Regions from separate parts of the Paenibacillus sp. FSL H8-0317 genome, predicted to be linked through region 4. Evidence: riboswitches for the same ligand, from Rfam matches in the RefSeq annotation. Region 4 holds a riboswitch; each other region holds the start of a gene.
The links. Region 4 has a riboswitch for thiamine pyrophosphate ahead of tenA (thiaminase II). Riboswitches for the same ligand answer to the same signal wherever they lie in the genome.
Positions count from the first base shown of each region.

Region 1: linked by a shared signal. The riboswitch ahead of thiC (phosphomethylpyrimidine synthase ThiC) and the one ahead of tenA (thiaminase II) in region 4 are both predicted to bind thiamine pyrophosphate.
Region 2: linked by a shared signal. The riboswitch ahead of MHB43_RS18855 (thiamine phosphate synthase) and the one ahead of tenA (thiaminase II) in region 4 are both predicted to bind thiamine pyrophosphate.
Region 3: linked by a shared signal. The riboswitch ahead of MHB43_RS04845 (ECF transporter S component) and the one ahead of tenA (thiaminase II) in region 4 are both predicted to bind thiamine pyrophosphate.

Region 1 is NZ_CP150294.1:753,346-761,315, forward strand. Features, by position in the region: gene folE (GTP cyclohydrolase I FolE) at 1-6, shown strand, start outside; gene MHB43_RS03665 (biotin/lipoate A/B protein ligase family protein) at 198-1,052, shown strand; gene MHB43_RS03670 (hypothetical protein) at 1,123-1,347, shown strand; gene MHB43_RS03675 (Fe-Mn family superoxide dismutase) at 1,496-2,776, opposite strand; gene MHB43_RS03680 (alpha/beta hydrolase) at 2,930-3,955, opposite strand; gene MHB43_RS03685 (IclR family transcriptional regulator) at 4,315-5,058, shown strand; TPP riboswitch at 5,207-5,320, shown strand; gene thiC (phosphomethylpyrimidine synthase ThiC) at 5,746-7,530, shown strand; gene MHB43_RS03695 (hypothetical protein) at 7,914-7,970, opposite strand, start outside.
Region 2 is NZ_CP150294.1:4,239,765-4,247,734, reverse strand. Features, by position in the region: gene MHB43_RS18865 (hypothetical protein) at 1-594, shown strand, start outside; gene MHB43_RS18860 (ABC-F family ATP-binding cassette domain-containing protein) at 733-2,283, shown strand; TPP riboswitch at 2,359-2,468, shown strand; gene MHB43_RS18855 (thiamine phosphate synthase) at 2,660-3,355, shown strand; gene thiO (glycine oxidase ThiO) at 3,373-4,545, shown strand; gene thiS (sulfur carrier protein ThiS) at 4,542-4,745, shown strand; gene MHB43_RS18840 (thiazole synthase) at 4,748-5,515, shown strand; gene MHB43_RS18835 (ThiF family adenylyltransferase) at 5,512-6,561, shown strand; gene MHB43_RS18830 (winged helix-turn-helix domain-containing protein) at 6,681-7,385, shown strand; gene MHB43_RS18825 (C40 family peptidase) at 7,496-7,970, opposite strand, start outside.
Region 3 is NZ_CP150294.1:1,048,031-1,056,000, forward strand. Features, by position in the region: gene MHB43_RS04835 (radical SAM/SPASM domain-containing protein) at 1-418, shown strand, start outside; gene MHB43_RS04840 (pectate lyase) at 767-1,435, shown strand; TPP riboswitch at 1,608-1,718, shown strand; gene MHB43_RS04845 (ECF transporter S component) at 1,947-2,540, shown strand; gene MHB43_RS04850 (ABC transporter ATP-binding protein) at 2,541-4,112, shown strand; gene MHB43_RS04855 (energy-coupling factor transporter transmembrane component T family protein) at 4,087-4,881, shown strand; gene MHB43_RS04860 (PQQ-binding-like beta-propeller repeat protein) at 4,983-7,286, shown strand; gene MHB43_RS04865 (methionine ABC transporter ATP-binding protein) at 7,418-7,970, shown strand, end outside.
Region 4 is NZ_CP150294.1:3,832,934-3,840,903, forward strand. Features, by position in the region: gene MHB43_RS17015 (glycoside hydrolase family 1 protein) at 1-1,410, shown strand, start outside; gene MHB43_RS17020 (PRD domain-containing protein) at 1,428-2,279, shown strand; gene MHB43_RS17025 (endo-1,4-beta-xylanase) at 2,578-5,250, shown strand; TPP riboswitch at 5,458-5,555, shown strand; gene tenA (thiaminase II) at 5,669-6,331, shown strand; gene MHB43_RS17035 (spore coat protein) at 6,496-6,792, opposite strand; gene MHB43_RS17040 (hypothetical protein) at 6,804-7,004, opposite strand; gene MHB43_RS17045 (zinc-dependent alcohol dehydrogenase) at 7,036-7,970, opposite strand, start outside.

The DNA.
Region 1 (7,970 bases), 3.1 Mb from region 4:
GATTAAGATCAGGTATGTCCACTCGCTGGACAAGCCGGATGAGTAAGTTCCTTTGGTTTTGGAAGCAGCAGTTTCTAGGCCATAGGATATGATATGAATAAGCCGTGTTCCCTGGGGAACCGGCTTATTTACATATGACATTGTCATTCCTGTATACTGAATACATATGAATTCGTTAAGCCGGAGGTAATGGAACGATGAGTGTACCTTCCCATTCAGATCAACCGGTTCAGCCGGAAAAGGGACTACAGGCAGATCAACAGGCTGCATTGCGTCTGCAAATCTGGGAGACACCACTCATGCGACAAGGTAGTAGTGTACTCGAAGCCTTTGCTTGGGAAGAAGTTATGTGCAGGCGGGTTGGGGCAGGGCATCTGCCTGTTGCACATATATGGAGGCACCCAGATGCCTTTGTAGCGGGTCTGCGTGACCGCAGGTTGCCACAGGCTGTAGAAGCGATGGAACGGATAAGAAGCCAAGGGACAGCGGTCTGTGTTCGGCCTTCCGGTGGAGCGGCAGTACCCTTGAATCCAGGGGTAGTTAATGTGTCACTGATTCTGCCTAATCCCGGACATGCCATCAATATTCATGATGATTTCCGGAAGATGGCTTCGATTATTGCCGAGTCGCTAACGCCGTGGTCGAATCAGGCGCAGACAGGCGAGGTTCAGGGTGCTTTTTGCCCGGGAGATTATGATGTCAGTGTAGGTGGGCTGAAATTCTGTGGTATTGCCCAGCGCAGGCAGGCAAAAGCGTATATAATTACTGCATTTATCATCGTGGACGGTCAGGGTGATCAATTGGCAGCAGATGTGCGACAATTCTATCAGCATGCAGCAGGTGGGGCGAGTGAAGGATATCCCGATGTTCAGCCTGGCACGATGGCAAGTCTGAAAGAATTGGCAGGTGTACCTTCGGCTGCGGCATATACTGCGGCTTTGGTTCGAACACTGCGAGATCGCTATCCACAGGCGGAGACCAGCAGGGTGCTTAGCGTTGGCTCTGAAGAAGTACGCCTGACAGCTGAGCAGATGAAGCTGCGCTACGATTAACACTTTTTACTAGGGCTTGGAATTGGTTAATAGAGATGATATGATGTGATTTCGGAAGGAGAGTGTTAGGATGGACACATTGAGATATACGTATTTATATGAGGTTGTATCAACAGGCGAAAAATCCGAGTTCAGCCAAATGGCAACAAGCAAGGAAGAGGCTGCTGCACTGATCGTTGCACGTATAGCCGATCTGGAGTTTACAGATGAGTCTGATATCAAGCTGGGCGATCTGATCTCCATTAGCAAACAGGTTGGCGACAACTATGTGGCGTGCGAGGGCTGTGCTTCTTAAGTGAACATTTAGAAATAGGAAGTCTCTCAAAATATAAGCAAGTCTCTTTTTACAGGAGACTTGCTTTTTTGTTTACACCAAAAAGAGATATCGTTCAGTCATTCGGCTGGAGATATCTCTTTTTTCTCTAATCCATCTGACCCCAAGCTTAATAAGGCGGCCACAATAACTTGCGTGCCGTTTCGTAACGCTCGGCAACAGCGGGCCAGTAGACCACATTCCACCAATCCTCGATATACTTTTTGCGTTCATTCTGATGTTTCAGATAGTAGGCATGTTCCCACACATCCAGTGGCAGGAGCGGTACGATATCGGACTGGGACAGGTTCTGGTGTTTTTCCGCCTGCAAAATCTCCAAACGATGTGCTCTCGGGCTCCACACAAGCATCGCCCAGCCACTGCCTTCCACCTTGTTCGCGGCTTCCGTGAACTGATTCTTAAACGCTTCATAACTTCCGAAATCCCGCTTGATTTGCTCCGCCAGCATACCGGAAGGTTTACCGCCGCCAGCAGGGTTCATAATTGTCCAGAAGATCGTATGCAGGTAGTGGCCTGCCCCGTTGAAGGCGAGTTCACGTTCCCAATGTTTGATGAGTTCAAAGTTATTCTTTTTTCGCGATTCCGCCAGCTTCTTCTCTGCTACATTTAGTCCGTCCACATAAGATTGATGGTGTTTGTCATGATGGATACGCATCGTCAGCTCATCAATATGTGGCTCCAGCGCATTGTACGCATAGGGAAGGGGAGGCAGTGTGTGTCCTCCAATGGGAACCGGCTTTTCTTTTACAGGAGGTGCTGTAGAGCTGGGTGTGGCTTGAGTTGTTCCGGTAGAAGGCGGTTGAACGGTTGCGGATTGGATCTGAGCTGATGCGGCAGGTGCATTTACATTCCCCTCCGGAGAAGTTGGAGCTTCTGAAGCTTGGCGATGGATGCTTCCTGGCCCTGACGTATGCAGCGCATTTTCCAGAAAAAGTGATGGCTCCGAATCCGTTTCGCGCAAGATGCCAGGTTGGCCAAGTGTATCCAATACGCCCAGAAAATACTCCGACTCGCGGATAAAATGCAGAATGAGTACTTTGGCAAGCGGAACAGCTTGCACAGCAGCACTTTGCTCCAGAAGAACGTATAGCTGTTTGATGAACTCTCTCGATTGCTGCCGAGCTGCCAACACAAGTTGATCGATACAACGAACCATGTAGGGAGCAGGCGGATGGGTTCCAGGCAATAGTTGTTTTAAAAGCTGATTGGCTACTCGCTCACTGTTTGCAAAGGTAACCTCCCATTCCTCCAGTAGCTTGACGTATGGGGGCTCCAGATCAGGAACCAGGGCATGAATGACGAGTGTATGTTCTTTCTCCTGCTCTTTCCAGAAACGGATTTCCTCCAATGTCCGCAGAGGCAGCAGGTGACCATATCCATACCAGTTCATCTTTATTTTGAACCTCCTTCAGATGAAATTCATTGCATGCAGACCGTCTGTTCATGCGTCCCAAGAGTATATTCCGCGAGCTTGTTGTCCTATGAGTGCAAAAAAAAAGAGCCCCTGAGGGCTCTGGAAAAAAATCGGATGATTGGAATTTGGTTATTCTCCACTATTCGTGTTCTGTACATCGTCACTGCTTGTTTTCGTTACATGACTCAGGAAAGTTGAGACACGGCGCAGATATTCCTTTGGATGCTCCCGGAAGATCAACTCATGATGCGCATCCTGGACAATCCATTCATCGGAGTACGGATTGGTCTGGTTGGCGGCGAGTTGCTCCGCAATTGGATAAGGCGCCTTCTCGTCCTCTGTGCCATGGATGAAGAAAATCGGGAACGGATAATCTTCCTTTTTCACTTCCTGGTATGGAATCTGTTGTAATCCGGTACCATTCAGAACAGGGAATAACAGATTCATGATCTCGAGTGTAGGCTGACGCGGGAGATCGATCTGGTTATGAATGTTGTGGTACAGCGTATCCGGCTCAAGCAGGAACGTACTGTCCAGAATCATCGCATCCACTTCCTGGGTAATCAGTCCGGTTTGAAGCGCCGTACCGGCACCCATGGAGAAACCCCAGACAACCAGTTCCTGCGCACCTCGCTGCTTGGCGAACTGGATGGCACCCAGCAATTGCTGTGACTCAGCTTTGCCACCTGTGGCTACGGCTTTGTTCACCTGCGAGGCGAAGCCATAATCGAACATGACCACGTTGAACCCAAGTTGATGGGCATAGTGTGCCAGGTCATACATGGGTACCCATGTTTCTTCACGATTGGCACCATAGCCGTGACTGAAAATAATCGTTTTGCTTGCAGCATTGTCAGCAGGTATATACCATCCCTGCATCGTCCGGCTGCCATCTGCTGCCGGGAACGTGATGTCTTCGTACTTCATGTTCTTGGCCTGCATTGGATTGGAGAAGACCGGCGCTACCGTTGGATTGGATAATACCCATGCGATGTAACCATGCAGTGCAATAAAACAAAACAGTAGAAAAAATACAACGGAGAGCAGCAACGCTACGATAATATGTTTGAACCGAATCAGCCTCGGTGATAGGGAAGAGGGCAGATCGGACACTTTTGTTTGCAGCGGGGCTTCGCTCTGGGATGTTGGATACATGAATGCCCCTCCTTTGAAGTTCAGTTGAAGATAACAACGACATGTAAAGAGAATTGCGTCGATTTCAGAGCCTGCTTCAGAGCGATATCTTAATGTAATATATCTTTATCGTATGTTCCAATATAGTCAAAGTCAATTGATTGAGGGCATTTGTTACGCAATTGTTATATAGTTCTTAAGATATATGGGTAACATTACCTTAGTGTGTAAATTACAGGGGATTAAGTCTTATAAAAAGGAAAAATTTGCACGTTGGCCTATTTCGATTTTGGCTCTTTTTGGTTTACAGATGAGACCGTTTCTCATATAATTTATGTAACCAAGTTTCATGTGATGAAACATGAGGAGGGCATTATGCCATGGAAGATCGCAAGTTAACCGTCCGGGCTGTGGAGCGGGCGCTGGATATATTATTATGTTTTACCACACGCAGTGATCTGGGACTCACCGAAATTGCCAGCCAGATCGGCCTGCACAAAAGTACAGTTCACCGTTTGATGGCTACGCTGGAGGATCGAGGGTTCGTAATTCGCGATGCAGCAACAGAGAAGTACCGACTTGGCATCCGAATCTGGGAGCTGTCAGCTCATATGTCCCGCAGTGATGATCCCGCTATTCTGCTGCTGCCTGCGATGGAGCGACTGAGGGATCGATTGGGGGAGACCGTGAGTCTGTACCTGCGTGATGGCAGTGAACGGATTCGGATTCAGGCTGTGCAAAGTGATCAGGCGATTCGCCGAGTTGCTCCCGTTGGTGTTAGACTGCCGCTGTCTGTGGGCGCTTCCAGCAAAGTCCTGATGGCGTTTGCCACGGACGAGGATCGTGAAGAATTGATGAATGGTCCTGAATGGCCGGTATTTATCGATCCAGCGGTGTATTTGGCGCAAATGGTAGACATTCGGGATAACGGATATGCGACGAGTTATGAGGAACGTGAGCCGGGAGCTGCCGCGGTATCGGTACCGATTATGGATCGCAGAGGCAATATTGCAGCCGCACTCTCGGTCTCAGGGCCTGTCAGCCGACTCTCACAGGAGACATTGCATGAATACGCACCTGTGCTAAAGGAAGCTGCTACGCAGATGGGGCTCATGTTATCCTGATGTTGAGGTAAGGTTTTTCTCCAATTGAGTTGGTGTTCTGGAATATAAAGGTTGTTTTTATGTTCCGGTTGCGCTACTCTGTTATGGACGGCCCAGCGGGGCCAGCATCATTGAATATGAACTGCGGCATGTGTATGCCGCAACTTGTTAACGTTACTGGGGGAGTCCGAACTGTCCGGACTGAGACGGAATCGCATGAGATTCCGGACCCTTTGCACCTGATCTGGATCATACCAGCGTAGGGAAGTAATCGGCGATATGACCACAACCACCACATGATGTGACCCTTGTAGGGCTCCGTTAAGGAGCCGCATAAAGGTGCATTATTGGTGATGGACATTAAAAGTCGGTTCCTTCGGGGACCGGCTTTTTTATATACAGTGAACAGGCGATATAGCGAGGATTCTATGGGCTTCTTTTTCAATAACCTGCGAAAGTGGGTTTGGATGATGAGAGAGAAGTCACCAAAGATCCATGATCTGCGGCAGCCTTCGGCCTGTTGTGAACTGTACATAAATAATGTCTCCCCTGGTCTGGTGTAGGATCGCTCTTTCTTCTCTGCATTGCGCATGATTTGGGACAGGTACGTAAGCGAGCTAATGATGATGCCAACCCAAAACCAAGCGAACGAACAATGAGGAGGAGACAAGCGACATGAGTGCAGGAAATCAAACGGGACAACAAGCGATGGAACAGGAACATAACGGTCAGCAGGTGGAAAAGGAAACAAGCGCGGCCGGACGGGTTCAGCCCTTTCCGGGCAGCCGCAAAGTCTACATTCAGGGCTCACGGCCGGACATTGCTGTACCGGAGCGTGAGATAGCCCTTCATGACACGAATACTCCCCAAGGGGTGGAGCATAACGAACCGCTGCGTGTCTACGATACGAGCGGCCCCATGACCGATCCCGCATTTCATGCGGATATCCGTGCAGGTCTGCCATCCCTGCGCACCCGTTGGATCACAGAGCGCGGCGATGTGGAAGCTTATCAGGGCCGTACGGTTAAACCGGAGGATAACGGACTGAAGCCCGGAGGGAAGAGAGCTGGCGGCGAAGAGTACCCCGGATTACGTGGCAAACCAATGCGGGCACAGCCAGGACGCTGTGTGACCCAGATGCACTACGCGAGGCAAGGAGTCATTACGGCAGAGATGGAGTTTGCCGCCATTCGTGAGGGCGTGGAACCGGAATTTGTACGGCAGGAGCTGGCGAGTGGACGGGCCATCCTGCCGTCTAACATCAATCACCCGGAGAGTGAGCCGATGTTGATCGGTCGTCATTTTCATGTGAAGATCAATGCCAACATTGGCAACTCTGCTGTATCTTCTTCCATCGAGGAAGAGGTCGAGAAGATGGCCTGGGCGGTACGCTGGGGATCGGATACCGTAATGGATCTGTCCACAGGCAAAAACATTCATACCACCCGGGAATGGATTATCCGCAATTCACCTGTGCCGATTGGTACGGTACCGCTGTATCAGGCGCTGGAGAAGGTGAATGGCGAAGCGGAAGCGCTGACCTGGGAGTTGTACCGTGACACACTCATTGAGCAGGCAGAGCAGGGCGTGGACTACTTTACGATTCATGCAGGTGTACTGTTGCGATATATCCCGATGACGGCCAAGCGGATGACAGGCATTGTGTCTCGCGGTGGGTCCATTATGGCAGCATGGTGCCTTGCGCATCATCAGGAGAATTTTTTGTACACTCATTTTGAAGAAATCTGCGAGATTATGAAAAGGTATGATGTGGCATTTTCACTGGGAGATGGGCTTCGTCCAGGCAGTATCTACGATGCCAACGATGAAGCACAGATGGCGGAACTGGCTACGCTCGGGGAACTGACGCAGATCGCATGGAAGCATGATGTGCAGGTGATGATCGAAGGTCCAGGGCATGTGCCGATGCATAAGATCAAGGAGAATGTGGACTTGCAGATGGAGATCTGTAAAGAAGCACCGTTCTATACGCTGGGGCCGCTGACGACCGACATTGCCCCGGGTTACGATCACATCACATCCGCCATTGGTGCGGCCATGATTGGCTGGTTTGGCACGTCCATGCTCTGTTATGTTACGCCAAAAGAACATTTGGGCCTGCCCAACAAGGATGATGTGCGGGAAGGGGTCATCGCCTACAAGATCGCGGCCCACGCTGCCGATCTGGCGAAGGGACATCCGCGTGCCCAGCGCCGCGATGACGCATTATCCAAGGCACGTTTCGAGTTCCGCTGGCGTGACCAGTTTAACCTGTCACTGGACCCTGAACGTGCGCTGTCCTACCATGATGAGACACTGCCGGCAGAAGGGGCCAAAGAAGCTCATTTCTGCTCGATGTGCGGACCAAAGTTCTGTAGCATGCGCATCACGCAGGACATTCGGGCCTTTGCCGCGGATAAAGGATTGTCCGAGAATGAGGCTGTAGCTGCCGGGATGCAGGAAAAGGCCGAGGAATATCGGACACGTTCCTAGGCGCTGATACAGCGCAAGCTGGGCAGTCTGAAATAGAGATAAAGCCGTTTCTCTCTGTCATTGCAGAGAAGAACGGCTTTTTTTAGTGTTATGTCATGTGTGTATTCTTAACCGTACTCAGCCTTTATCAGAATTAGCTTTGTGACTGTGTGTGGTCCATATTTTATACAGAATTCCTGCGATAACGAATAAAAGAGCGTCACTGAGTTTTGGTGATCCTCCGTATAGAAATGCGGAACAGGAAAAACCTACTATAAACAGTAAAACAATATAGAGGAAACGCATATTAGTTCACCTCGTTAATTTGTGGTGTTACTAAGTAAGTGAGTTCATAGTTGCATAGTTCAGATAGAACCTGTTACTTCACTCCAAATCCGCTACTATTATCGAGCCACGCCTATATTCTTCTCCAAATACGCCGCAAGCAATGCCAGCGGGCT
Region 2 (7,970 bases), 410 kb from region 4:
GAAGATTCTTTCAGGCAAGTATGGAGCCCCAAGAAACCTTATACATATTCAGATTCTAATGGTAACAGTATTAACTTTACACTGGACGACTACGTATATGCCTATGACGCAAACGCAGGGAAATGGATTGAGGGATTTCAAAAAGAACTGGCTTCAAACACACAGATTCCTTTACTTCAGAATACCAGCGTATTTGAGCAAGTTAGACAAAGCCGGATTGTGACTATTGTGCAGGATGATCTGGCTGATGTGATTAACCGCCATAATGAGTTTGCCAGAAAGAACGGTATTTCTTATACGTTTACGATGCCCCTGATTGCGCAGGAAGATTGGTACAACTCCATTAACGATACAGGGATTATGGCCTTTATCCAAGGTATAGGTGTGGGTGACCAGAAAATCAACAATTACGCAATTGGTGGGGGCAGACTTGTGAAGAAAACGGCCATCGTAGGTGGGGTAGATCCTTTAACGGGTATCAAGTACTACTATCCCTCCACATGTGGTAATGGTTACCGTGCTGAAGAGGTGTTCACAGACGCAAGACAAGCAGCTGCACAAGGCTATTTCGAATATAAGTGCTCTAATCGTTAGGGTAGCCTGTATGACAAAATCATGGAAGAGGTTCCTGAGCTGTTTACATTACTTTCAGAAAAGACGGGACTTGTGCTAGAATAGGGTTTCGGAACAATCACAAAAGTAATGTCTAATAGATAGGAGCAACCTCATCTTATGAGTTTATTGTCAGTAGAGAACGTAAGTCACAATTTTGGAGATCGCACGTTATTTAAAAATGTATCGTTTCGTTTACTTGCCGGAGAGCGCGTAGGACTTGTTGGTGCCAATGGTGTGGGTAAATCCACATTAATGAACATCCTTACCGGTAAATTGCTTAAAGATAGTGGAAAAGTGGAATGGACACCTAAGGTCCGTTATGGATATCTGGATCAGCATACAAAGCTTACGCCAGGCAAAACCATTCGTGACGTTCTTAAGGATGCATTCCTTCCGTTGCTTGAATTGGAAAAAGAAATGATGAATATTACGGACCAGATGGCAGATGCAGATCCAGACAAGCTGGAGCAGTTGCTGGAAGAGATGGGCGATATTCAAGAACAACTGGAACAGGGCGACTTTTATCTGATTGACGTAAAAGTGGAAGAGATGGCCAATGGTCTTGGTTTGTCCGCAATTGGTCTTGATCGAGATGTCGCAGCTCTAAGTGGTGGACAACGTACCAAGGTGCTTCTTGCCAAGCTTCTGCTCGAGAAACCTACAGCTCTTTTGCTGGATGAGCCGACCAACTATCTGGATGTAGAACACATTGAATGGTTGTCACGTTACCTGAAGGACTACCCGCACGCGTTTCTCTTAATCTCCCATGACACGGAATTCATGAATGAAGTCGTAAATGTCATTTATCATTTGGAATTTGCCAAATTAACGAGATATGCAGCGAACTATAACAAGTTCCTTGAGATGGCTGATATGAATAAAGCCCAGCATATTGATGCATACGAGAAGCAGCAAGAGTACATCAAGAAGCAGGAAGATTTCATTCAGCGTAACAAGGCACGTGCTTCAACTTCAGGTCGAGCAAAGAGCCGGGAGAAACAGCTGGACAGAATTGAACGTATTGATCGCCCAGATGAAGCGGCCAAACCAACGTTCAAATTCAAGGATGCCCGTGCGAGCAGCAAAACGGTCTTTGAGGGTATTGATTTTGAAATTGGATATACGTATCCTTTGCTGCCCAAAATGACGATGACAATTGAACGTGGTGAAAAAATTGCCATCGTAGGTTGTAATGGTGTGGGTAAATCGACACTGCTGAAAACTATTCTGGGCAAAATATCTCCACTGAGTGGAAAGACCTTCTTGGGAGATTATCTCGAAACGGCCTATTTTGAACAGGAAGTTCGTGCTGGAAATATCACGCCGATTGAGGATGTTTGGAATGAGTTTTCACATTTGACCCAGAATGAGGTCCGAGGTCATCTCGCTCGCTGTGGGTTGAAAAATGAGCATATTACCCGTCCGCTTAACATGCTGAGTGGTGGAGAACAAGCCAAGGTTCGTTTATGCAAACTCTTGATGCGTGAAAGCAACTGGATTCTATTCGATGAGCCGACAAACCATCTGGATGTCACAGCCAAAGCGGAGTTACAGCGTGCTTTGCAAGAATTCAAGGGAACGGTGTTACTGGTATCTCATGAACCTGATTTTTACGAGGGTTGGGTCACCAAAACATGGAATGTCGAAGAATGGTCTGAGGAAAACTAGACGATTCAAGACAATGTTTAACAGAAATGACGGTGACAAAAAAATCCGTCTATGGTAACATAGGCTACAACTTCATATGAACACTAGGGGGGCCGCACGATGCGGCTGAGATGGAAGAATGCGATTCCGGACCCTTTGCACCTGATCTGGATCATACCAGCGTAGGGAAGTGGCGAGCGCGTTTCAGTGAATGACGTGAGCAAACGGCAATTCGAAGGATTCAACCGTCTGTTTAACGAATTGAAACATGCAGTTGCGTGTATAACGTTAAGGCTATAGAGTCTATAGCTTTATTGCACGAAATGAACTGTATGTATCAGTCAGTCATCTGGTCCTATAATTAATACGCAGCCACTCCCCTACGGGAGTGGCTTTTTTGTGTTTTCATAGCATTCATGCCTGGAAGGAGATGAACAGTACGGTATTTTCTCATGAACATGTACACGGATCATTTGAACTGCATGTTGTATCTACGGGTGCAGGGGATCAAGCATCTTTTGTAAAAGCTGCAAAGAACGTGTGGCCTTGGGTGGACTATATTCACATACGAGAGAAACAACTCTCGTGGCAACAAAAGATCGCTTGGGCTGAAAGTCTGCGTGGTGTTGGCGTTCCATCTTGTCGTATCGTTATCAATGGTTCAGAGCTGCCTTCACAGAATGACATCCATGGCGGTGTACATTGGGGGCAAGATGCAATACGTAACTATAACCCTGCAGCTATAATCAATGTGCAGCGACTTCGTCTGGGTGTATCTGTTCATTCAATCGATGAGGCAAAAATCGCTGAAGAACGGGGAGTCGATTACCTTTTCTTCGGGCATGTCTACTCAACCAACAGTAAGCCTGATCTTGAACCAAGAGGATTATATGCTCTGGCTGAAGTGTGCTCCGGTGTCTCCATTCCTGTCATGGCGATTGGGGGCATCGAACCGGGAAACATTCACTCTATTCGCTCTGCAGGCGCACAGGGAGTCGCTGTGATCTCGAATATATGGGCGAGCGAGTCCCCGGATCGGGAGGCTGCATTATTAAGGCAGGCTATCGTTGCTACAGAAAGTCTGAGCCGCTGAATCAAGGAGATGAGAGGATGAAAAAGATCATTACTGATAGACCGGATAAGTTTCATGCAGAAACGATTATTGTAGGTGGAGGCGTTGTTGGTTGTGCCATTGCATATGAACTTGCTTCCCGTGAACAGGATGTGCTGTTGCTGGAGCGTTCGGCGATTGCAGGAGGCACTTCTTGCGCGGCGGCTGGAATGCTGGCGGCAGATAGTGAGGACTTTGCTCATCCTTTGATGGCTAAGCTCGCCAGACAGAGTAGACAGTTACTTATCGAGCAACAGGTGCTTATGGCTACACTCAGTGAGGTAGAGACTGGTCTGCAACGCCAGGGATTCTTAACTCCTTTTCGTTCATACAGTGAATTAAGTAGTTATAAGGACAATCGGAAGTCTGCGTTGTCTGCTTCTGCTGATGAGGTGTGGTGGGATCGTTCCGTTGTGCAGCAGGAGGCATCATGGCTTAACAGAGATACGTATGGAGCCTATTACAGACCTTACGAGAGTGAAATTCTCCCAGTCCACCTAACGAAGGCATACGCCGAATCCGCTCAAGCAATGGGAGCACGGGTTATGGAGGACATACAGGATATACGTGTGCAAGCAAACGAACACGGTGTGCAGGGAATCACCACATCGATCGGTGAGATGAGATGCAAACATGTCATTATAGCGGCTGGATTACAGAGTGAAGAGTTGATGAGACATGTGAATCTGAGCTTGCCTGTGTGGTCGGTAAAAGGTGAAATAGCCGCCGTTCAGTTCTCAGATGAACATGCAGGGTACAGACCTGACAGAACGGTGTATGCAGAGGATATCTATATTGTTCCCAAAGCCAATGGCGAAGTTTGGCTCGGGGCAACCAGTCTGCCAGGCAGAACGGATCTGAACGTTTCTGTACAGGGTGTTCAGAAGCTGCTAACAGCGGCTACCCACTGGGTGCCTGGGATGAAAGAAGCACAATTTATACGAGCGTGGGCAGGCGTAAGACCGGCAACTCCCGATGGACTGCCTTATATAGGTGCTTGCAAGAGTATACCCGGGCTGTTCGCCGCCTTTGGGCATTACCGCAACGGTATCTTGCTTAGTGCGATAACAGGCAGGCTTATCGCTGAGTTGCTCGCTGGCAAAAGCTCAGAAGAACTCGGAATTGAGGAGCTGAGCCCTGAGCGATTGAATAGAAAGGGAGTGGTGCAGTGAATATCATCGTTAATGGTCAACGGACGGAGATTGAAGAAAGATTGAATCGTGTGGATAAATTGCTCCAATCTTTTGACCTGCAAGTTAAGACTGTAGTTGTTGAGCTGAACAAGCATATCTTAACGCGTGAGTATCATGAGTCAACGGCATTAAGAGAAGGCGATCGAATTGAGATTGTACATTTTGTAGGAGGCGGTTGATGATGTTGAACATTGGTAAATATACGTTTGAGTCCAGATTGTTGCTCGGAACAGGCAAGTTTTCGGATCTGGAAGTGCAAAGTCAGGCTGTGGAAGCATCTGAAACGGAAGTTTTAACCTTTGCTGTTCGTCGTCTAAATTTGGAGGAACGTAATCAGAAGCATTTCCTGGATACGTTGGATTTGGACAAATACACACTTCTTCCGAATACGGCAGGGGCTTCCACTGCGGAAGAGGCGGTGCGGATTGCCGAGCTTGCGCGGGCTTCAGGACTTTGTGATATGATAAAAGTCGAAGTCATAGGAGATGGAATGACGTTACTCCCAGATCCGATTGAAACGTACAAGGCTTGCGAAATTTTGCTTGAAAAGGGCTTCACGGTATTGCCTTATATTTCGGATGATGTCATTCTGGCCAAAAGGCTGCAATTGCTTGGCGTACATGCTGTAATGCCTGGCGCTTCTCCCATCGGAGCTGGCAGAGGCATCATCAATCCCTATAACCTTGAGATCATCATTGAGCAGGCCGTTGTACCTGTGATTGTGGATGCAGGGTTGCGCTCCCCAAAAGATGCTGCTTATGCGATGGAACTTGGTGCAGATGGTGTATTGTTAAATACAGCCGTATCCGGATCAGGCGATCCAGTGAGCATGGCTAAAGCGATGCGATTGGGGGTAGAAGCAGGCAGATTGGCATATGAGGCAGGCATGATTCCCATAAAGCGTTATGCAGCAGCCAGTAGTCCGGTGGAAGGAATGGTTCATACATGACAGATCAATTAACATCCTCAGAACAGGCCGATCGTTATTCCAGACAGGAACGTTACGCGCCACTTGGCAAGGAAGGCCAGGCCAAATTGAGCGACAGTAGAGTTTTAATTGTAGGCGCTGGGGCACTCGGAACAGGAATTGCAGAAACGTTAGTTCGTTCAGGAGTTGGACACTTAACGATTGTGGATCGTGATTATGTGGAGTGGAGTAACCTGCAGCGACAGCAATTATATGTAGAACAGGACGCGATTGAGCGGATGCCGAAGGCGATGGCAGCGGAAAAACGTTTATCTGCCATTAATTCCACGGTTCATGTGGAAGGGAAAGTGTTGGACGTCAGAGTAGATGAGTTGGAAGAACTCGTTCAGCATACCGACTTGATCATGGATGCAACGGATAATTTTGATACCCGACTACTCATTAATGATATGGCACAGAAACACCATATTCCCTGGATTTATGGTGGATGCGTAGGTAGTTACGGCATCACCTATACGTTTATGCCAGGAGATACGCCATGTTTAAATTGTTTGCTGGGTGAAGTCCCTTTGGGTGGAGATACCTGTGATACGTCTGGCATCATACCTCAAGCGGTACAGATGGTAACGGCGAATCAGACCGCAGAAGCGATGAAGTTACTTAGTGGCAATGCAAATGCATTGAGACGTAAGTTATTGTCATTTGACGTGTGGAGGAACGAATACATATCCATCAATGTGGATGGTGCGAAAAAGCAAGACTGTTCTTCCTGCGGCACTTCGGCAACGTATCCATATCTTTCTGCGTCCAATCTGGAGAAAACCGATGTGTTATGTGGCAGGGACACCGTTCAGATCCGACCTGCACGGCGTATGAATCTGGATCTTAAACATACGGCAGAACGTCTGGATAGACTTCAAGAAGGAAAAGTGGAATCCAATCCGTTTCTGGTTTCTTTTACAACAGGGGTCTATAGAATGGTCATTTTCCAAGATGGACGTGTCCTCGTACACGGAACAAAAGACACAGCTGAAGCACGTACGCTCGTCCATCGCTACTTTGGTTAAAGCAAGAAAGAAACAAAGTCTGTTCCCTTAAGGGAATGGACTTTTTCATTTTACGGCATGCTATCTGTACCAACCATTGCTGCGAGCAGTGGGGATAGAGACAGGCCGGGTGAAAAAGAGTGAAAACAGCCATTTTGCTGATTGGAGCAGGAGAGCAGGTCAGCCTTATTCAGGATGTTTTATGTAGCGAAGGGTATAAGGTGCAACGAATGGAGTGGTCCGAACTAAACCAATCCGTCGAGCCTTCGTTGCTGCATATTAACCTGATCATCCTGGTAGACGAGGAAGAGGGGAATGAACATTGTGGCCAGGATCAGAAATTAGAGTTAAAACAGTGGATAGATAAAGGTCATGTTATACCTCTACTCGTTATCACTTCTAATGCATCTCCTCAGTTCATCGTGGAATGGCTGGATTACGGAGCTAATGACGTGATGGAGGAACCTATCCACTTGACCGTGATGCTTGCCAGAATACGAAATTTATTGCGTGTTTTTGCGAATGCAACACCAGAGGGTGAGGAAGTAATTGTAGTTCATGATCTTAAAGTCAATTTGCGTTCAAGACGGGTAAATCGTGCGGGTGAATACCTGACATTAACGCCAAAAGAATACGAATTGCTGGAATATTTGGCTCTGCATGTGAATGAAGCATGTACCCGGAGTGATATTTTGCGGGAAGTATGGGGATATGAGTATGCGATGGATACCAACGTTGTGGATGTGTATATCAAACATTTGAGGGTTAAGGTAGATAAGGGAAGAAGTGTGAAACTGATTCATACTGTGCGTGGGATCGGTTATATGCTGCATGATAAAAATTAGATTACGAAGTTAGTTCCATGAAACACCAGTTTAGAGTGTGGCAAAAAGAGGGTAAAAATAAAAGACCGGATAGTAACCTCCGGTCCTTACTGATTAGCTATAATGTGATTCTAAAGTACACGACGAGCTTTAACATACGTTCTCTTCCAAGTACCGGAGTTCAGATCAGAAAGGGTTACGCCTGGAGATCCGTACGTATGCAGAATCTTACCATTTCCCGCATAAACGCCTACGTGAGTGACATTGGAGCCGGTAGAACGGCTACCACTGGAGAAGAATACCAGATCTCCGACACGCAGATTAGCTTTAGACACAGCTTTACCTTCTTTGGATTGTTTCACGGAAGTGCGCGGCAAATCTACACCATACTTTTTGAAAATATATTTCATAAAAGAAGAACAGTCAAAAACCTTGGTTGTTGAAGTTGAAGCACCAAATTTATATGGAGTTCCAGTGAACTTTTTGCCATAGTTAACAATTTGTTGACCTTTGGATACAGAAGCAGTTGCTGCCTGTGCAACAGGTGCGTTAGTCATTAGTACAGCTCCAAAACCTAGTGTAGCGCACAACCCGACGGTTACGGCC
Region 3 (7,970 bases), 2.8 Mb from region 4:
CACAAATGCTCAGATGAATCGAAATCGCGAGACCCTTGAAGTATTGGAACGTGAGTTCAATCTGGACTTCCGCATTGAGGAAAAAGTAGTTCCAGGCAGCGGGGTCAAAATTGCCCCGAATGTATACCTGAATCAGGACCATGAGTTCCAGTGGCCAAGTCTGGATGCACCTGAAGATGACGGCAAAGGCTTCTGCCATGCATTGCGTGGTCAGGCAGCTGTGCTTGTGGATGGAACGGTGGTTCCATGCTGTCTCGATGGCGAGGGTGTGATTAACCTGGGTAATGTGCACGAGAAGTCATTCTCGGAGATTATTGAGGGTGAGCGAGCGAACAATCTGGTATATGGCTTCTCCAAACGCGAAGCTGTGGAAGAGTTATGTCGAAAGTGCGGTTATCGTCAGAGATTTGGAGCCTGATATCTTATATCAGCAAGCCAGAAGCCATTCAAGATCACACATTTGGAGACAAATGCAGTGGTCTTTCTTTGTGATCGGGGATTAAGTGAGGGGTACATACGTTACAAATGAGCATACCAGAGGTTGATATCAGCATATTGCTTGAGAGACCTAGCATGCAAAAAATGCCGATATGACAGGGATTGTGCGATGTCATGATATATCTGATCTAATGATTATTCTAGTTACCTTCCTTATTTGGTAGGATTAGGTTGTGGGTCGGACAGAGGTGCACCTCTGACGATCTTCCAGTACAAGCTCAGGCTTGTACAATACCAAATAACGAGAGAATAAGGGAGGAATAAAGTTATGAAAAAAATGTTGACGTTGTTACTGTCCGCTGGTTTGGTTGCTTCTATATTTGGTGCCGTTCCGGCTGCGGCTGCGCCTACGGTTGTAAATTCAACCATTGTTGTTCCAAAGGGTACGACCTATGACGGTCAAGGTAAAACATTTGTAGCCAATCCTTCCACACTGGGCGACGGATCTCAAGCAGAAAATCAGAAGCCAGTCTTCCGTCTGGAGGCAGGGGCTACGCTCAAAAATGTAAATATCGGATCACCAGCTGCTGATGGTGTTCACTGTTATGGCAACTGTAATATATCGAATGTGGTCTGGCAAGACGTGGGCGAGGATGCACTGACATTGAAGTCTGCCGGAACGGTTAACATTACCGGTGGGGCAGCGTATAAGGCTTATGATAAAGTGTTCCAGATGAATGCAGCTGGAACAATTAACATCAAAAATTTCCGTGCAGATGATATTGGCAAGCTGGTTCGTCAAAATGGTGGAACTTCCTTCGCAGTTAACATGACGCTGGATAATTCCAACATTTCTAATGTAAAAGATTCGATTTTGCGTACAGACAGCAGCACATCACAAGGGAAAATTACGAATACTCGTTATTCCAAAGTACCAACGTTGTTCAAGGGGTTTGCTTCAGGGAAAACGAGCCAGTCTGGGAACACGCAATATTAAGAACAGGAATACCTTGGAATACGGATTGAAGGCGTGTACGGATAAGGTAGCTATTTCACATCGTGAAGTATGTCCAAAAGGCATCCAGGGGGATGCCTTTTCCTATGCCAACTTTTGATTTTTGTAGAGACCATTGCCACAAATACCCATCTGATGTACATTAGAAGCAATGAAATAAGTGAACCGGGAGCTCAATGAAGTTGGGCTGAGAGAGTGGCCTTGTGCCGCTGACCGTACATCTGATCTGGGTAATGCCAGCGTAGAGAACATGGAATTACAATGTGTAAGGGTGAATTGTGGGAATGAACGTGAATGAACAACAGACCTCTTTGAACTGTGGTGGTGTATCTGCCAGGGCGGAAGGGAGCTGGTTGATATTCCGTTTTTCGACATCCATCCCATACATCATTGTGAGGATTGTACACTTTGCGTAAGGCCTTCCCGGAACCGGGGAGGCTTTTTCGTTTATTATGATAAACCCCACAGGGAACAAAGGAAGGACGTAGAGAACATGGCAACAACAGCAGGCAACAAGCGATTGAAACTAACGGATATTCTGGTAACCATCGTGATCGCAGTAGTGTTTGGGGTGATTTACAAGATATGGGGACCTACATATGACTTGATGAAACCATTTGGCGTTCATGCGGAGCAGATGATCTATGGCATGTGGTTTATGGCGGGCACGTTTGCTTTTGTCATCATTCGTAAACCAGGCGTGGCTATTCTTGCTGAAGTTGCGGCTTCAACGGTAAGTGCCTTTCTGGGCAGTGAATGGGGCATGTCCACACTTGTATACGGTCTGTTGCAAGGATTGGGAGCCGAGATATTCTTCGCAGCATTTTTGTATCGCAAAACCAATCTGTTTGTCACCTGTCTTGCAGCCATAGGAGCCGCAGCGGCTTCGCTTTTGCTGGATTACCAATACGGGTATATTGATTCACTCTCGGCCTGGAATTATACGTTATTTATCGGATTCCGCTTCATTGGAAGCATCTTGATTGCAGGAGTGTTCGCTTATTATCTCGCCAAAGCATTGGAACTGACCGGTGTAACACGTTCACTCAGACCGGTATCGAAACAGGATTATGAGGCGCTGGATTAGATGAGCGGAGAGGGGAATTCGCAAGCGGTAAGTGTGACAAATCTAAGATGCAAGTTCCCGGGAGAGAAAGCCTTGGTATTTCAGGGCTTGTCTCTCTCTGTTCGTCAAGGGGAGAAAGTGCTGTTGCTTGGCCCGAGTGGCTCCGGCAAATCGACGTTATTGCAAATTTTGAGCGGTTTGATACCACGTTCGGTTGAGATTCCGATGAAATGTGATGATATTCAGGTTCCCGCCCAAGCAGGAGTGGTCTTTCAAGATCCGGATACCCAGTTTTGTATGTCCTTTACGGATGAAGAGATCGCATTTGTTCTGGAAAACCGAAATATTCCGCGTGAAGAGATGCCTGCTCTGATTGAATATGTTCTGAAACAAGTGGGGTTATCCTTTGAACAGAATCGTGTATTGATCCAGTCCATGTCTCAGGGGATGAAGCAGCGTCTTGCGATTGCTTCGATGCTTGCCATGGACCCGGAGGTATTGTTTTTGGATGAACCCACTGCACTGCTGGATGATGAGGGGACTTCCCAGGTGTGGGATACCGTCAAACGGATCGCCAGTGACAAAACGATCATCATCGTTGAACACAAAATAAACGAGATTGTGGATATGGTCGACCGCATCATTGTGTTATCACCTGAAGGAAAGATTGTGGCGGATGGGCCAGCACAGCAGGTATTTACAGATGAACGGGGTAAGCTGAAGGCTTATGGAATCTGGTATCCAGGCATATGGGAGGAGCAAGAGCAGGCAGCTAAGGAAGAAGAGGGAAGTGCTTCTGGAAAGCTTCAAGTGTGTGTGGATCACGGCATATCAAGTTTGGAAGTACAGAAATCGTCTGGCTTATCCGATACACCGGGTATATCCCCCATATCTCATGTCTCATCCTTATCGCCTGTATCATCGTCAAATCAGCCTGCACTGGACTTGCAGCAGTTCACCGGATGGCGTGGGAAAAGACCCTTCATTCAGGTAGAACAGGCCAAAGTATGGCATGGGGATTGGATTGGTATTGTCGGAGCTAATGGAGCTGGCAAGAGTTCATTGTTGTTATCTCTGATGAATATCCTGAAAACAACAGGTCATTATGAGGTGGACGGTCAGCCTTCTGGCAAAACGGAGCAGCTTGCAGATCGAATCGCGTTTGTATTTCAGAACCCGGAGTTTCAATTTGTGACCAACACCGTCGCGGAAGAAGTAGAATTCTCATTGCTGGGGGGCAGGCTTACAACGGAAGAAAGACTTGCCAGGACTGATCATATGTTGAATCAATTTGGACTAATCGACCTCTCCGAGCATCATCCCTTCCAATTATCGATGGGGCAGAAACGACGCTTGAGCGTTGCCTCTGCACTGGTGAGAGAGCAGCGAATACTGCTGTTGGATGAACCTACTTTTGGACAGGATGCCCGTAATACGTTTGCCATGTTAACACAATTGGAGCAATTGCGGCGTGAAGGAACAGCTATTGTTATGGTTACCCATGATCGTGAAATTGTAAAAAGATATTGCACCCGAATCTGGACGGTAGATGAGGGGAGGTTAACTGATGCAACTGTCGTTTCCTCACCGTGAAACCTGGCTTCATAACGTCAACCCGGGATTAAAGATGATCATTCTGACGATGATGTTTGTCATCATTATCCTCATTCACAATCTGAATGTAATGGCCAACGTTGCGTTGGCGATGATGCTGTTACTGTGCTGGACAGGTCATCCGTGGTATAGATTGATGCTGTACGCATCACCATTCATTCTGGTGTTTATCTCCACGTCCACAGGTATGATGATGTTTGGTAAGGGAGAGACCACATGGTATAAGTGGGGATTGATTCACATAACCGAGGAGAGTTTCTATCGCGGTCTACACTTGGGTTTTCGCTCGTTGAGCATGGCAGCGGCTGGCTTGCTGTTCGGACTGACAACGAAGCCGGTAAGGCTGTTTTATTCACTGATGCAGCAGTGGCGGCTTCCTGCAAAATATGCCTATAGCTTTCTGGCCGCGATGCGCATGATCCCCATTTTGCTGGATGAATTCCAGACGCTCCGTTACGCCATTCGTATTCGTGGAACACGGCAACGTGGCTCTCGCTGGAATGTGTATGGTACACTTAAGCGTTACGCTATTCCGCTGCTGGCACAGAGTATTCGCCGTGCACAGCGAATGGCGGTAGCGATGGAAGCGAAGGGATTCACGGATGGCGCAAGCCGGACGTATTACATTCAGATTGGCTATTCGCGAGCTGATCTGTGGTTTGTATTTTATTATATGCTCACCTTAACAGCGGCTTATTACATTGGGGTCACCTTTCCTTATCATGCTACGATGGTGGATGTGAGGTAATATTGGGAGATAGATAGAAATATATTGAGGTAAACGGTAACTTTTTCCTTATAGCTGCGTCTCTATTGGAAATAACTTCTAATGGATGGGGATGAACGAGAGTGAAGAGGGGTCCTGACTGGCAGAGAACGGGGTACAAATGGATTACCATGACTGGATTATCAGCTGTGCTGTTGACGGGATGGATGCTGCTGGATTCCAAAATGGTCGTGCTTGGAGGACAAGCGTTGGCTACAACGCCACAAGCCTTGGGTGCAAGTTCTCAAGTCTTATCAACACAGTTGGCCTACAAACAAGGAGAACCCGTTACACTTATGAATGACATTCCTCTGTTCAAAAACAGGAGGGATGGCAGTGTGGCTGCTGACCAGCTGGGGATTGAATACTATACAACAAAAAACGAAAAGTATACGTTGGCCTCGGTTCGAGGCGAGTGGGTGCAGCTTAAGTCAACCGATCATGGAGACTTTTGGCTGCCAAGTTGGTATGCACTGAAGGAGAGCAGAAGCATGACGGAAACAGCTCCCCAAAGCTTCACGCTCCAATCAGGCAGTAAGCTGTATCTGGCTCCGGATAGTTCTACAACCTGGTCTTTTGAGAAAGCGCTAACAGATAAGGCTGTTATTGTTGCAAAGTGGAAAGGATGGTATGGGGTCTCCATTGCCCCACGAGTCTGGAATAAAGAATCCTTCACGTATCGGCCAGGACTCTTCTGGATCAAGGCACAGGCTATAGAACAGAGGATGAATGTGGCGGATGGTTGGTTCCAACAGGATGCATCGCTGCCAACTTTGGTTATACGCCATCTGACAGATATTAAGCTGGACAAGGCAACCACCTCCAAACAAGTGGCTGGGTGGTTAGGCGAGCCGGATTGGAAGGAGAGTTCAAGCAATCTAAATTACACGGGTGATTCAATGAGTATTGGACAGACCTGGAGATATGAGCGGGCAGATGGGCAATTATTGGTCACATTCAACAAGAATGGCAGACTGGTCAGAACACGATGGAATTTAGCACAGGATAATCGAAATGCTGCCGTTTCTGATTGGAACATCAGTCGGACGGATGAATATGGGTTCACAACAAAAATCTATGGCACAACGCTGCCGACAACAATCCCCTGGAAACCGGTATGGACCAACCAGGGGGATATTAACTACACTTTTTTACAAGCAGCCACGGATGATGTACTCCTGATGAAAGGGGATGACGGTGGATTTAGCGGGGATTACTACGAAGGTTCCATATATGCTCTTGACCGACATTCGGGTCAGAAATTATGGGGGATCAATGGAGGCTTTGGAAGACAGCAGGCAGAGGTGGATACAGCACGACAATACGTTACAATCTACACCGATTATGACCCTGACAAGAAAAAATACGTGGATCGTATTCGTCATCTGAACTTGAAGAATGGAGAGGTTACCTGGACGTACACCCCTAAGCAAAATTTTAGACTAAATGGCATCACCGTTGCGAAGAACGTTGTGGTTGTGGATAACCCGGTTGTTGAGAGCTCAAGCAACAGTTGGTTAACGGTTCTCAACAATGCAAACGGAAAAACATTGTGGACGCGAAAACTGGCTACGGGTTATGAATTATTGAACAAGAGTGCAGATGACCCCTATGTGTTGTTTTGGGAAAAGAATAAGCTGATTGCAGCCGATCCGCAATCAGGCCGGACCGTATGGAGCTTAAAGGGAAAACGAACCACCATAGAACAACTTGGGAATGATCCATATTTTGATGGAATCGAACGTCGTGACCCCTTTGCAACCATGAATGCTAAAAGATGGATATCACTGGATAATCAGTGGCTGCTCCTTGATCTGAACACAGGAAAGAAGCTTGCACAATTTCCTGCTCGGGCAGGACAGAGATTTGAGGTACTGAATGATGGCATGCTGTTGATCCGTGAGAACCAAAACGGCGATCATTACGGAGAAAATGAAGATTTTAAAACCACCTTGTACGATGCCAAGACAGGTAAAACACGCTGGACGCTAAAGGGCAAGATTGAACGAGGACTGGTGGAAGAGGATCAGTTGTATGTGATTAAGAACGGCTACCCGGCGGCTTTGGATTATAAAACGGGGGAGACAAGCTGGGATACCAAAGATACGATTGCAACATTAAGGCATCCGACGAATCAGGGAAGTTATCTGGTCATTGATGATCAGTTGCTGCTGCCCATGGACGAGAATTTGCTCGTAATTAACAAAAAGAATGGAGCACTGCTAGGTCGTGTACATGACGTTGTGATAGGAAACCCGGAGCACCGGGACCGGGATGCGAAGAATGGAACGATCAACCGGATCGGTAATGAAGTGTATGTGGGTTCGTCCAACGGACGTTTTCGTGTATATGAAGCCAGCCGCCTTCAGGAGGCAATCTCACCTTAAAAGCTTGTCTCGTAAGGGATGTTGATTTATTATAAATGGACAGGCTTGCTCGCGCTCCGGTTATCGGCTGTGCGGGCTTTCTTCATGTGTTCTTGAAGAACCATGCATGATCATTCACGGGAGGACTCTCCATGATCTCATTATATGGTGTAAGCAAACGTTATAACGAGCGCGGTTCCCGTACAGATCAGGGATTCGAAGCATTAAGCTCGGTGTCCCTCGAAGTGGGACAAGGAGAAATACATGGCATCATCGGATCGAGTGGTGCAGGCAAATCCACGCTTCTGCGGATGCTCAACGGATTGGAAAAGCCGGATGATGGTGAGGTTGTTGTGAATGGGCAGCACCTGACCCAGATGAATGAACAGAGTCTGCGTCAGGCACGAAGATCCATTGGCATGATCTTTCAACACTTCAATCTGGTCAGTAACCGAACGGTGAGTGGCAATGTCTGCATGCCATTGGAACTGGCGGGTATATCTCGTGCCCAGCGAGTTGAACGTGGACTGGAGGTACTGCGATTTGTTGGACTGGAAGACAAGGAAGATCAATATCCTGCTCAGCTTAGCGGAGGACAGAAGCAGCGTGTGGCGATTGCACGAGCGCTGGCTAGTCGTCCGGATGTGCTACTCTGTGATGAACCGACCTCTTCGCTTGATCCACAGACCACGAACGGTATCCTGG
Region 4 (7,970 bases):
GAATTTCTGTGGGGAGGCTCTACCTCGGCCTACCAAGTCGAGGGAGCCTGGAACGAAGATGGCAAAGGCCTGTCCGTCATCGATATGTGTGATCATCCGGCTGGAACCGCCGATTTCACGGTTGCGAGCGATCACTATCACCGATTCAGAGAAGACGTGAAGCTTTTTGCAGAGCTGGGCCTCAAAGCATATCGTTTTTCGATTGCATGGACTCGAATCTTGCCTTCAGGCACAGGGCCTGTTAATGAAAAGGGACTCGATTTTTATCACCAATTAATTGACGAATTGCTGCTCCATGGTATTGAGCCCATTGTGACCATGTATCATTTCGACTTACCCTACGAGCTTGAGAAAACCGGAGGATGGAACAACCGGGGGACGATTGATGCCTTTGTGGAGTACGGGCGTATCTTGTTTGAGCATTACGGGCATAAAGTGAAATATTGGTTGACCATTAATGAGCAGAATACAATGATTCTCCATCCCGGTGCTATTGGTACACCAAAAGGCGGACGTCTGCCTTCCAGTAAGGAACTGTATCAGCAAAATCATCACATGTTTGTGGCTCAAGGCAGAACGATGCGACTATTTCATGATATGCTCCCGCAAGGCAAGATTGGTCCTGCATTAAACATGACCTCCATGTACCAGGCAACCTCCAGACCAGCAGATGCAATCGCTGCACATAACTGGGAGACAATTCGTGGATGGGGTTTTCTCGACTTATCGGTGTGGGGACGGTATAATCCATTATTCTGGAGTTATGTACAGGAACGCGGCATCGAGCCGGTTATTGAGCAGGGTGACATGGAAGATATCCAGTCTGGCAGCCCCGATCTGGTAGCAATCAACTACTACTCGACGGCAACCATTGCCGCCAGTATGGGAGATGCGTCGGATGTTACAGCTCGTGCGGGTGATCAGCAAATTATGCTTGGTGAGCAGGGAGTCTACCGAGCCGCGGAGAATCCTTATACCGAAAAAACAAAATATGGCTGGGTCATCGATCCGATTGGCCTAAGGTTAACATTGCGTAAGGTATGTGAACGATATGGTCTCCCGATTCTAATTACGGAAAATGGTATAGGAGCCCCAGATATACTCGAGGCAGATTACACGATTAACGACACGTACCGGATTGATTTTATTGAGAAACATCTGGAACAGATCAGACTGGCTCTGACGGATGGTGTGGATGTGATTGGTTATTGCCCTTGGTCCGTTATTGACGTGGTAAGCACCCATCAGGGTTATGGGAAACGCTACGGCATGATCTATGTAAACCGTGGTGAACAGGATCTGAAAGACTTGAAGCGTTTGAAGAAGAAAAGCTTCTCGTGGTATCAAGAGGTCATTAAACAAAATGGCAGATGTATCGGAAATTCGGATCAGGCGGTCACGAAAGAATAAAGGATCGTGATGAATGCATGAAAGTAATCAAAATATTAAATAACAGCTTGCTTCTGACCAAAGATGAACAGGGGCAAGAGATGATTGTCATGGGAAAAGGGTTGGCGTTCAAAGGCAAAGTTGGCGAGCGACTGGATGAAGAACACATCCAAAAACGATTCATTCTGCAAAATAATCCGTCTGCGCAGGCTTACGTACGAACCATCGAAAACATGCCGGAAAAACATGTGAATGTCATAAATAAACTGATTACCAATGCAAAAGAAAAGTTGTCTCTTGACGACCAAATCTTCTTTACGCTTATGGATCACTTGTCATTTGCCATTGAACGATGGAAAAAAGGTGTAGCACTACAGAATCGCATGTTATGGGAGATCCAGAGGTTTCACCCTGTTGAATTCGAACTTGGCCTTGAAGCCGTTCAGTTGCTGAATCTAGAACTGGGGGTTGAACTGCCGGAAGAAGAAGCAGGGAATATCGCTTTTCATTTCGTGAATGCCCAAACGCATGAACAGAATATGGAGCGCACGATGCAATCCGTTAAGATGTTAAAAGATATTTTTAATCTGATACAATACACCCTTGATATGCAATTGAACAAAAATTCCATCCATTATGTGAGACTTGTCACACACCTGCAATTCTTCATCCAGCGTTTACAAGAAGGGCGTCTGGGCAATTCGGCGAAAGATTTTATATTTCAGCACATGGTGAAGGAGCATCCGCTTGAATACAAATGCGCGGAGATGATCAAAACCTACGTGCAGAATATGCTGGACATCTCCATATCGAACGAGGAATTATTATATTTGATGATTCACATTGCTCGAATTGTCCAGGAGGAACAGGGTGATGATGGACGATTATAAAGCAAAGTTAAAGTTGTATTCCCTTAACTCTTTTTCGGGAAAGATATTTTCTAACTATGACCGTTTTCTCGTATTTTATCGGGAAACGGTCTTTTATTTTTGCAAATATGTAGCGGCTTTTTGATATTCCATGATTAACGAACTTCTGATTCCTAAAATCATAATTACCAATTGATAACATTTTATTATAATTATTGTAAATTCGTTATATGTAAGCGCTATCTAAAGAGCTATAATCTATTTATCTGGATGTTAATCCGTTCAGAAATACTTAGACCAGATCAAGAGGAGGAATTGTATGAAACGGTTAGGTCAATGGAATATAACAGCCTTGGTTCTTGTGCTCGTACTTGCCATGCTTCCATTTTCGAATGTCTCACATGCAGCCAAGGCAGTTACGGAAGTGGAAGGAGGCCATTTGAGTACAAACTTTGAAGACGGTACACTTCAGGGATGGACTCCACGTACAGGTAACGAAAGGCTGACAGTGACACAGCAGGAGGCACACGAAGGTCAGTCCAGTATGCTGATCGCCAACCGTGAGCGTTCCTATCATGGACCGATGTTATCCATGAAGGATCTGCTTGAGCGTAACCAAGAGTACGAAATTACGGCATATGTAAGACTTACCCAGGAGCCCATCACGGATCAAACACTACAGCTCACCACATATAAAAAAACAACTGCTGAAAGCTGGAACCCGATCGGTAGCGTGAAAATTGCCAAAGCAGAGTGGAATACATGGCACAAGATCACCGGAAAATTTCAGTATAGCGATGATCCCACTGAATTGAATTTGTTCATCGAAACACCCTACATCTCTGAAGGTAGCGTAGATACGTTATCGTTCTATGTGGATGATGTATCATTTACTCTGGCCGAGCAACTGGAGATTGAAGAAGGTATTCGGTCTCTGGAGGACCTGTATCAAGATGATTTCCCCATTGGTGCAGCGGTGTATCGCTGGCAGTTGGAAGGCGCATATGGACAACTTCTCACAAAGCACTTTAACAGCTTGACCGCAACCTATGAGATGAAACCGAAGTACATGTCTCCTTCCGAGGGTGTTTATGAGTTCGAGGCAGCCGATCAATATGTTCAGTTCGCCGAGGAGCATGGTATGGGCGTACGCGCACATGCGTTGTTGTGGCATATTGATGCAGCAGAGTGGATGTTCAAAGATCCTCAGGGTAACCCTGCGAGTCGAGAATTACTGCTTGCCCGGATTCAGGATTACGTTGAAACCGTCATGACCCGATACAAAGGTAAGATCTATGCCTGGGATGTGGTAAACGAGGCGATTGCGGATAGCAATGGTGATGCCAACGGTTTACGTAAAAGTCCCTTTTATGAACTAATCGGTCCGGATTACATTGAGAAAACCTATGAATTCGCTCGTGCAGCAGATCCGAATGCCAAATTATATTACAACGAATACTTCACGGAAGTCCCTGAGAAAAGAGAGCATATGTTTCAGTTGGTCAAACGACTGAAAGATAAGGGGCTTATCGATGGTGTGGGTTTGCAATCCCACTATAACCTGGAATCCCCTCCCATCAAGGAAATTGAAAAAACGATCAACATGTTCGCCGAACTTGGATTGGATATTCAGATCACGGAACTGGATGTGGATAGCGGAATTCCATTTGGTGAAGAGATGTCGGATGAAGTTGCGGTAAAACAGGCGTATCGATATAAGGAACTGTTGGATTTGTACCAAAAACACAAAGATCACATCTCTTCAGTTACCTTATGGGGACTCCAAGATGAGAAGTCTTACAACAACCAGGCTATGCTGTTTGATTCAGCCCTGAAGGCCAAAAAAGCATACTGGGGGCTCGTGGATGAATCAGGCTTGCCTGTTTTGACACAGAGAGCCGTCTCACTTTCGGGTAAACCGGATATCAAAAAACATTCACAAGATCCACTCTGGAACAAAGCGGTGTCTACTCCACTGAAGGGCGACTCTTCGGGATCAGCCAGTTTCCGCACCTTATGGGATCAAAGTAACCTGTATATCCTTGTGGATGTTCAGGATGCGAAGGCAGATGTGAACGACAGAGTAGATATCTTTGTTGATCTCAATAATGGCAAGACCACTTCATATGAAGCAGATGACCGACACGTAATCATTAAGCGGTCGGGCAAAGCTGAGGGCGTGGAGCAGCGTTCATATCGTGTACGCGAGACCAAAGCAGGATATCAGGTTGAATTGTCCATTCCGTGGGGTGGTATCCAAGTCGGATCAGAATATGAAGCCGGATTGGATATCCGTGTGACTGATGGCGGTTCAAGTGGGACACAACCTTATAATCCAATGTACTGGAATGATCGAACACAATCTCAGGAACAGGATACAAGCAAATACGGCGTGATTCAGCTTGCCCCTATGCCCAAATCTGCACAAGCTGTACAAGGGATTGTTCAGATTGATGGGAAGAAAGACACATCATGGAATAAGGCTGTACCATTTGAAGTAAAACGGTTGAATGAGAACGAAGGTGCAGAGGCAGTCGCTCGGGCAATGTGGACAGGTGAGTATCTATACCTGCTGATCGACGTCACTGATCCAAACATCATCACAGATAACATCAACCCATGGGATCAGGATTCGGTTGAGATTTTCCTGGACGAGAATCACCAGCGCACACCGTATTTTCAATATGATGATGCCCAGTTCAGAATCAGTGCAGACAATGTGGGAACCTTTGCAGGGGGTGCCTCACCCGGACGCCTTGTAAGTGCTGTGAAGAAAACAAATAAAGGATATCTCGTAGAAGCCCGAATCCAGTTACATTCACTGACGCCCAAAGCAGGAAATGTTCTCGGTTTCGATCTTCAAATTAACGACAACCAGGGCGGAGGTAAACAGAACGTAGCCAAATGGAATGCTACGACCAATGAGAGCTGGAGAAACACTTCCCAGTACGGAATACTCACTTTTGTCGGAAAGAACAAGCTCGGGCATTAAACCATCAACAATAATTGTAAGAATAGAAACCATCATAACAGTGGATAAAACTCAACCATTGTTGTGATGGTTTTCATCATTTAAAGACGTCACTCAAGCTGATGAGGCGTGATACAATCTGCCTTGACTGTATTAAACAGCCCTTGATATACTAAATGGATGTTATTTTATTCTTTTATGGGGATAAGAAAGTAATCAACTACATACAACCGTTTGCGAGGGAGCCTTAACCGGCTGAGAGGGTGTTAAACCGACCTTACCTGATTTGGATAATGCCAACGTAGGGATGCAACGATGAAACACTGTACTTGGGTAGCTCATGCGAACCCTCTTGTTTTAGTGTATTTGTCTGCGAAACATCCTATGGATGTTTCGTTTTTTTGTTTTTAAATACGTACATTATGAATTGGAGGAACATATGTTGACTATTTCAGAGAGACTATATCGGGCGGCACAGCCTGTGTGGAAGGAATGTCTTGAGCATCCCTTTGTGAAAGGAATCGGAGATGGTTCCTTACCGGTTGAACAATTTCGTTATTATTTGTTGCAAGACTACTTGTACCTGTTCGATTATGCCCGCGTATTTGCACTGGGTATCGTCAAGTCGCACGACCCCAAATTGATGCAGTTTTTTAGTAAAAATGTAGATAACATCCTGAATGGCGAAATGAAAATTCATCGATCTTATATGGAACGACTAGGGATTACAGAGGATCATGTTTTTCAGGTAAAACCTGCACTAAAAAATGCAGCCTATACTAACTATATGCTCTCTGTTTCCCATGCGGGTGGCATAGCAGAAGTACTTGTATCCATTTTGGCCTGCTCATGGAGCTATGCGGAGATTGGTCAAGCCCTTGCTCAAAAACCAGGTGCAGTTGATCATCCTTTTTATGGAGAGTGGATCACAGGATATGCTTCCTCTGAATACAACAGTAACAATCAATCCCTTGTGACGTTAACGGATAAGCTATTAGAGGGGTGTAGCGAGGGAACGTACCAACGGATGGAAGATATTTTCGTGATGTGCAGTCGCTTTGAGCTTGATTTTTGGGAGATGTCATGGAGGCTGGAGCTTTGAGTTCAATGGTAGTTAATTCAATTTAGAGAGCAGCGTCCATAAACAATAAGAGGGCATAAAAGTTCGTATTGAAGAGGGAGGTTATCCCCCCTTGCTTCATACGAGCTTTCGTTTGTTACCTTTTGTTTCTCTCGTGGAGCTGCAACGATACCGAAAAAAGGGTGTCAGGACGGAATGTTCATAGCAGTTTGAATATTTTTCAGATCGAGCTGAATTTGCTCTGCAATATGGTAAGGGTGGTATAAGCCATGCTGCACCATGTAATTTGATATCTTTTCATGAGAGTCTATGGCTTCATCGAGCTGTTTCATCAAAATTTGTTTGATTTCGGGGGTGGCACATTCGGTCACAGCCATGGCGTAGTTTCTGACGCTGCTCTTGGCGTTCATCAAAAAATCCATTGCAATCACGTCATCGGTCAGCGTATTAAGACCAGTCATGTGTTCTAATATTGGGTTCATTTTTTTATCTCCTATACAGTCGCTTTAGACAGCACTCCACCGAGCTCCTGAAGCTGCTGTTGTGATAATATCGCATCTTGTTTCAAAATTTGTTTGAGCTCCGGGTCGGTTACCAGAGCTTGCATCGTCTTACATTTAGTCATGCAAACCGTCTTGAACGCAGCTATTTCATGCACCTCGAGCATCTCATGCAAAGCGTAAGTGGAATTCATTCAGATTGTCCTCCCGTGTATCTACTCATATTTAAGGCTTTAAGATGACTTTAATGCAATCGTCCGTTTTTGTATCGAACACTTCATAGCCCCGCTTGGCCTCGCTGAGCGGAATGACGTGCGTAACAATGTCCCCAGGGTTCACTTTGCCAGACGTCACCAACTCGTACATGTATGGCATGTAGTGAATGACCGGAGCTTGTCCGGAACGGATATTCACGTTTCGCTGCATGATGTCACCGAGTGGGAATCCGTTATAACGTCCGCCGTATACCCCAGTGACTTGAATGGTACCACCTTTGCGGACAGCCTGAGATGCAATGATAAATGCGCTCATGGTGCCGCCTTGCAGTTTCATACCGCTGGCTAGAAATTCAAGATCGCTCATCTTGCCGTCCATTCCTACCGCATCAATCACAACATCGGCGCCGCCTTTGGTCATTTCTTTGAGAGTGTTCCCAATATTCTTATCCTGTTCGAAGTTTACGATTTCCACATTGTTCGTTCGCTTTGCATGCTTTAAGCGGTAATCGACATAGTCGACGGCTATGACCCGCTTAGCACCTTTCAGCCAGCAGAACTTCTGGGCCAGGAGTCCGACCGGACCGCAGCCGAGCACGATGACTGTATCACCATTCTTAACGCCGGCGTTATCTACGCTCCAGAATGCTGTCGTCATGGCATCGGCGATCAAACTTAGCTTTTCGTCCGGTTGTTCGCAGTTCTCAGGGATCTTAAAATGGGTAAAATTAGCAAATGGGACCCGTAAATACTCGGCTTGCCCGCCGGGATATCCGCCGGTCGTTCCGGAGTAGCCGAAATAAGCGCCCATATCCCCGTGCTCGTTGGAATTGTCACATTGGCTTTCCAGCTGATTTTTGCAAAAAAAGCATTCTCCGCATGCGATGTTAAACGGAATGATCACACGGTCGCCTTTTTTTACCTTGGTCACGCCAGGACCTACTT